2 linked regions of the Tsuneonella mangrovi genome follow. The protein of the gene in region 2 interacts with the protein of the main gene of each other region in a pairwise test. Links are inferred from orthologs where the notes say so. Each region holds a gene or a part of one and is shown on either strand. Other genes may lie near its edges. The genes, in order: groL and CJO11_RS11180.

Evidence for each region.
Region 1: the proteins of CJO11_RS11180 (region 2) and groL interact in binary tests that used the Escherichia coli proteins (3 or more experiments, as listed by UniProt). The link is inferred for Tsuneonella mangrovi from one-to-one orthologs.

Annotation. Positions count from the first base shown.
Region 1 is NZ_CP022889.1:1,484,586-1,487,787, forward strand. What follows is about bases 3-2,887. They hold groL (chaperonin GroEL), read left to right. Parts: upstream 3-564; coding sequence 565-2,211; downstream 2,212-2,887. Other genes in these bases: CJO11_RS07225 (MATE family efflux transporter), read left to right, coding at 3-34; groES (co-chaperone GroES), read left to right, coding at 153-440; CJO11_RS07240 (APC family permease), read left to right, coding at 2,375-2,887. Outside these bases: more of CJO11_RS07225, read left to right, coding at 1-2; more of CJO11_RS07240, read left to right, coding at 2,888-3,202.
Region 2 is NZ_CP022889.1:2,299,380-2,302,695, reverse strand. Bases 115-3,113 are described here. They hold CJO11_RS11180 (ABC transporter ATP-binding protein), read right to left. Parts: upstream 2,054-3,113; coding sequence 1,175-2,053; downstream 115-1,174. Other genes in these bases: CJO11_RS11175 (MlaE family ABC transporter permease), read right to left, coding at 2,053-3,113; CJO11_RS11185 (MlaD family protein), read right to left, coding at 214-1,164; CJO11_RS11190 (ABC-type transport auxiliary lipoprotein family protein), read right to left, coding at 115-186. In the rest of the region: more of CJO11_RS11190, read right to left, coding at 1-114; more of CJO11_RS11175, read right to left, coding at 3,114-3,162; CJO11_RS11170 (valine--tRNA ligase), read left to right, coding at 3,278-3,316. UniProt on the Escherichia coli protein: Part of the ABC transporter complex MlaFEDB, which is involved in a phospholipid transport pathway that maintains lipid asymmetry in the outer membrane by retrograde trafficking of phospholipids from the outer membrane to the inner membrane.

The sequences.
Region 1 (3,202 bases), 810 kb from region 2 along the record:
TTTCGGACTCCTGCCAAGGCGCGATACGGCGTAAAATTTCTTGCTCGCGCGGCCTTGACGGCCACCTGAACGCTGCACATATGCGCCCCGCTGGCACTCTCCATGCGGGAGTGCCAATCGCGATCATTTTACTCACGAGAGAGGTCACAGACATGGCATTCCGTCCGTTGCACGACCGCGTTCTTGTCCGGCGCATCGAAGCCGATTCCAAGACCGCCGGCGGCATCATCATTCCCGACAGCGCACAGGAAAAGCCGAGCGAGGGCGAAATCGTCGCCGTCGGTTCGGGCGCCCGCGCCGAAGATGGCAAGGTCACTCCGCTCGACGTCAAGGCGGGCGACCGCGTGCTCTTCGGCAAGTGGTCCGGCACCGAAGTCAAGATCGACGGCGAAGACCTGCTGATCATGAAGGAAAGCGACATCATGGGAGTGATTGGCTGAAGGCCGATCACGCACACCCCTGCGAAAGCAGGGGTCTCGTGCCGCTGAATTGAACATTCGAGGGGTCGCGTAGGCCCCATGCGATCCCAGCTTTCGCTGGGATGATGAAACAGGAGAAACGAAAATGGCAGCCAAGGACGTGAAATTCTCGCGCGACGCGCGTGAACGCATCCTCAAGGGCGTGGACATCCTCGCCGATGCAGTGAAGGTCACGCTCGGCCCCAAGGGCCGCAACGTCGTGATCGACAAGAGCTTCGGCGCACCGCGCATCACCAAGGACGGCGTTACCGTCGCCAAGGAAATCGAACTCAAGGACAAGTTCGAGAACATGGGCGCGCAGATGCTGCGCGAAGTCGCCAGCAAGACCAACGACCTCGCCGGTGACGGCACCACCACCGCCACGGTGCTGGGCCAGGCGATCGTGCGCGAAGGCATGAAGTCGGTCGCTGCGGGCATGAACCCGATGGACCTCAAGCGCGGCATCGACCTCGCGGTTACCAAGGTGGTCGAGAACCTCAAGGGCCGCAGCAAGGACGTGGCCGGTTCGGCGGAAATCGCCCAGGTCGGCATCATTTCGGCGAACGGCGACAAGGAAGTCGGCGAAAAGATCGCCGAAGCGATGGAGAAGGTCGGCAAGGAAGGCGTGATCACCGTCGAAGAGGCGAAGGGTCTCGAATTCGAGCTCGACACCGTCGAAGGTATGCAGTTCGATCGCGGCTACCTCAGCCCGTACTTCATCACCAACCCCGACAAGATGACCGTGGAGCTGGAGAACCCCTACATCCTGATCCACGAGAAGAAGCTGTCGAACCTGCAGTCGATGCTGCCGATCCTCGAAGCCGTGGTCCAGAGCGGTCGCCCGCTGCTGATCATCGCCGAGGACATCGAAGGCGAAGCGCTGGCGACCCTCGTGGTCAACAAGCTGCGCGGCGGCCTCAAGGTCGCAGCGGTCAAGGCGCCGGGCTTCGGCGATCGCCGCAAGGCGATGCTGCAGGACATCGCAATCCTGACGCAGGGCGAGATGGTTTCCGAAGATCTCGGCATCAAGCTCGAGAACGTTACGATCAGCATGCTCGGTGAAGCCAAGCGCGTCCAGATCGACAAGGACAACACCACCATCGTCGATGGCGCCGGTTCGGCCGACGACATCAAGGCCCGCGTCGGCGAAATCCGCGCGCAGATGGAAACCACCACCAGCGATTACGACAAGGAAAAGCTGCAGGAGCGCCTTGCAAAGCTCGCCGGCGGCGTTGCCGTGATCAAGGTCGGCGGTGCATCCGAAGTCGAAGTGAAGGAGCGCAAGGATCGCGTCGACGACGCTCTCCATGCGACCCGCGCTGCGGTCGAAGAAGGCATCGTCCCGGGCGGCGGCACTGCGCTGCTCTATGCCACCAAGGCGCTCGATGACCTCAACGGCGAGAACGACGACCAGACCCGCGGGATCGACATCGTCCGCCGCGCGCTTCAGGCGCCGGTGCGCCAGATCGCCGAGAACGCCGGCCATGACGGCGCGGTTGTCGCCGGCAAGCTTGTCGACGGCGGCGACGAGACCATGGGCTTCAACGCGGCAACCGACACCTACGAAAACCTCGTGAGTGCCGGCGTGATCGACCCGACCAAGGTCGTGCGCACCGCGCTGCAGGATGCGGCTTCTGTCGCCGGCCTGCTGATCACCACCGAAGCGGCGATCGCCGAGAAGCCGGAAGACAAGGCTGCCCCTGCAATGCCCGACATGGGCGGCATGGGGGGAATGGGCGGAATGGGCTTCTAAGCCCGAACTGCCTCACGGCCGAAACAACGACGGGCCCGGCGGGAGCGATCCTGCCGGGCCTTTCCTTTTACCGGCCCCGATTGGATCGCACGACCCCAAGATATTATAAGAATTGACATTTTTTTCAGACCCGTCACTCTCTGTCGCCGGGGGTATTGGGGCGATGGACGAAACCGGCAAACCACCGCGCGTCGTTGGCAAATTCGGCGCAACGCTGATGAGCATCAACGGAATGATCGGAGCGGGCATCTTCGCACTGCCAGCACTGCTCTATTCCACGGTCGGCAATTTCGCACCGTGGCTGTTCCTGATTTTCGGCGTGTTGTTTGGCTGTGGGACTTTGGTCGCCGCGCGCTTCGCGATGATGTTCCGCTCATCCGGTGCAGCGCAGCTGTGGACCCAAGTGGCATTCGGCCCGCTGGTCGGCTTTCTCGTCGGATGGCTACTGATCCTGGCGATGGCAGCGGGGCGCGCAGCGACGCTCTATGTGCTGGTCTCCTATCTTGCGGTGATTTTCCCGGCGATGGGCGATCCGGCAATGCGGGCGCTGACGCTCGCGGTACTGCTTGCAGCGCTGACAGCGATCACCACTTCGGGCATGAGCAAGAGTGTTGGCGGGTTAGCGGTGGGCACCGCGCTCAAGCTCGCTCCGATCGTACTTTTGTGTATGTTCGCCTTCGCCAGGGGCGGGATCGCCACCCATTTCGAGTTGCCGCAACTTGGAGAAGTGGGCAGCGTCGCGCTGTTGGTCTATTTTGCATATTCAGGCGTTGGCACAGCCACCAATTCGGCTGGCGAACTGAAAAATCCGCGCCGCGATCTGCCGGTGACAATGCTCGGTTCGCTGGCGGCGATCACGTTGTTCTACATGCTGGTTCAATGGGCCTACATCGCCGCAGGCGCTCCGCAAGGATCAGGCGACAAAACCCCGTTGGCGGCGGCTGCCGGTGCGGTGATGGGCAATTGGGGAAGCCTGCTCCTGAGCGTCGCG
Region 2 (3,316 bases):
CTCGGGCTCGGCCACCGCCAACGCCTGCGCGGCGCTGCCGCTGATCGTCGCCCCGGCGGGCGCGAGCGTAACGGGGGTTAGCGTCAGCAGGCTTGCGGGCGGCTTTGCCCCGCCGAGGCTGACGCACCCGGCCAGCAGCAACGCCGGAGCGAACGCGGCGACGAGGCGGGCGATGCGGCTGGTCATGGGCGAGTTCCTCACGTGGGCCATCCTCTATTGCGGCTTGTAGTCGGGCAGTTGCTTGCCGCTGATCAGGCTGCCGGCACCCTGCTGCTTGAGCTGTTCGGTCATCTCGCGCAGCGCCTTGCTGGTCTTGCGCAGGTCCTGCAGCGTGGCATCGGCGGCGGGCAACGTGCTTTCGGACAGCTCGCGCGCGGCGGGCTGGGTGTCGTTGAGCGTGGCGGTGAGCGCCTTTGATGCCTCGTCGGCCGACTTGAGCGTCTTGCGCAGCTGGTCGGCGAGGTTCTCGCCGTCCTTGTTCACCAGGTTGTTGGTCGAATTCATCACCGTCTGGAACGAATCGAGCGCTTCGCTGCCCTGCCGCAAGGTCACCTGCAGTTCGGCCAGCGTCCGCTTCACGTCGGGGGTGGCGCTGGCAAGGTCGGCGCTCATCTTGTTGGTGTTGGCGAGGATTCCGGCGATCGAGGCCTGGTTCTTGTCCGACAACAGCTCGGTCAGCCGCTCTGTCAGCGTCGCCAGCCGTTCGAGGAGCAGCGGCGCGTTGGCGAGCAGTTCGCTGAACCCGCCGGGCTTGGGCGGGATCACCGGAACGCCTTCGGGGCACGCGGTGGTGTCGCAATCGATCGGCGGAGCGCCGTTGCGCGCACCGTCGAGCAGGATCGTCGAAACCCCGGTGAACGAGCCCTGGATCGTCGCGGTAGTGCCGACGAGGATCGGCACGTCGTCGTCGATCTTGATCCGCACGCGGACGAATTCGGGATCCTTGTGCCACAGCTGGATCTGGCTGACCTGGCCCGAGGGAACGCCGGCGAAGCTGACCTCCGACCCCTTGGCAAGGCCGGCGACCGACTGCTTGAAGAAAATGTCGTAATCCTTCTGGCTGCCCTTGTTGATTCCGGCGAGCCAGACGAAGAACACCGCCACAGCTGCGAGCAGGAACAGGGTGACCGCCCCGACCCAGATATGATTGGCCCGTGTTTCCATTGGGTCCTTCCTATGCCCGCTTGTCCGGGGCGCTGTCCATCGCTTTGCCGTTTTCGCGAGCGCGCACGTGGCTGGCCTTCGCCGCGCGACCGCGCGGACCGTTGAAGTATTCCTCGATCCACGGATGGTCGCTTTCGATAAGCTCGGGGATCGTGCCGATCGCGATCACCCGCCTGTCGGCCAGCACTGCCACCCGGTCGCAAATCTCGTAAAGCGTATCGAGGTCGTGGGTGATGAGGAATACAGTCAGGCCCAGCGTATCGGCCAGCTCGCGGGTCAGCCGATCGAACGCCGCCGCGCCGATCGGGTCGAGCCCGGCGGTCGGCTCGTCGAGGAACAGCAGTTCGGGGTCGAGCGCCAGCGCCCGCGCAAGGCCGGCGCGCTTCTTCATGCCTCCCGAAAGCTCCGCCGGATACTTCGCCGTGGCGTCGCCCGGCAGGCCCGAAAGCATCACCTTGAAGCGGGCGATCTCGTCGAGCAGGCCGGGCTCGATATCGGGAAAGAACTGTTTGATCGGGACCTGCACGTTCTCGCCCACCGTCAAGGTCGAGAACAGCGCCCCGCCCTGGAACAGCACGCCCCAGCGGTCGCGCAGGCCCAGAACCTCATCGGGGGCGTGGCCGGTGATCGACTGGCCGAACACTTCGATCTCGCCTTCGTCGGGAATCTGCAGCCCGATGATCGAGCGCATCAGCACCGACTTGCCGGTGCCCGAGCCGCCGACCACCCCGAGGATCTCTCCCCGGCGGACCTTGAGCGACAAGTTCTCGTGGACCACCTGCTCGCCGAACCTGTTGGTCAGCCCTTCAACGATGATCGGGTATTCGCCGCGAAACCGCGCGTGTGCCCTCCCCTCGTGCGGCTGTACGGTGGCTTCTTGCGCGGTCATCACGACCACCCGATCTGGGTGAAGAACACCGCGAAGAACGCATCGAGCACGATCACCACGAAGATGCCAATCACCACCGCCTTGGTCGTGCGGCGGCCGACGTCTTCGGAGTTGCCCTCGACCTGCATCCCCTGGAAGCAGCCCGTCAGCCCCACGATCAGGCCGAACACCGGTGCCTTGATCATCCCGACATAGAAATCGGTGATCGGCACCACTTCCTTGATTCGTATCAGGAAAGTGGTGAACGGCATGCCCAGCGAGACGTCGGACACGGTCGCCCCGCCAATGATCGCGACGACCGACGAATAAAAGCCCAGCAGGACCATCATCAGCGTTACCGCCATGACCCGCGGGACGATCAGCGCTTCCATCGGCGAAATGCCGATCGTGCGCATCGCGTCGATCTCTTCGGTCAGCTTCATCGTGCCGAGCTGTGCGGCAAACGCCGAGCCGGAGCGGCCCGCGACCATGATCGCGGTCATCAGCACGCCCAGCTCGCGCAGGGTAATCCGCCCGACGAGGTTTACGGTGAGCGATTCGGCGCCGAATTGCTCGAGCTGCACTGCCCCCTGCTGCGCAATGACGATCCCGATGAGGAAGCTCATCAGGCCGATGATCCCGAGTGCGTTGACCCCGACAAGCTCGAACTGGCGAACCAGCGCGGTCACCCGGAAACGGCTGGGATGGCGGAGCAAAGAACCCATCGCCATCACGAACCCGCCGAGGAACGAGAGGGCGTAAAGCACCCCGTCGAACCCCGCGAACACCTTTTCGCCCACGGTGGCGAACACCTGCTGGAAGAACGGCGGCTGCTCGGGCAGTTCTTTCGCTTCTTCGGCAATGCCATGCAATGCGCCCATCAAGCGCTTGGCGCGGTTGCTCGCACCAACGACTTCGCTGCTGGTCACCCGAGCGAGGTCCATCACCACCCACGCGCCGACAGTGTCGATTTCCTCGACCCCCGACAGGTCGATCGCCGCATACGGCCCGACCAGCGCGCGCAGGTCCTGGTCGATCGCGCCGATCGTCGAGACAAGGTAGGCGCCGCGCAGCACCAGCCGTTGGCCGCGCTCGCCCTCCTCGATGGAAAATTCTGCCCCGTCGTTCATGTGGATACGCGTATGAGGGCAAATCGGCGGCGCGACAAGCGCGGCAATGCCCCGTCACAACGGCGAAAAGCAGGCGTTGCACCCGGCGGCAGGCGCTGGCAAAGGCGCTGCCACGATGACGAGTGAACTTGCCAAGACTTTCGATCCTTCCGCC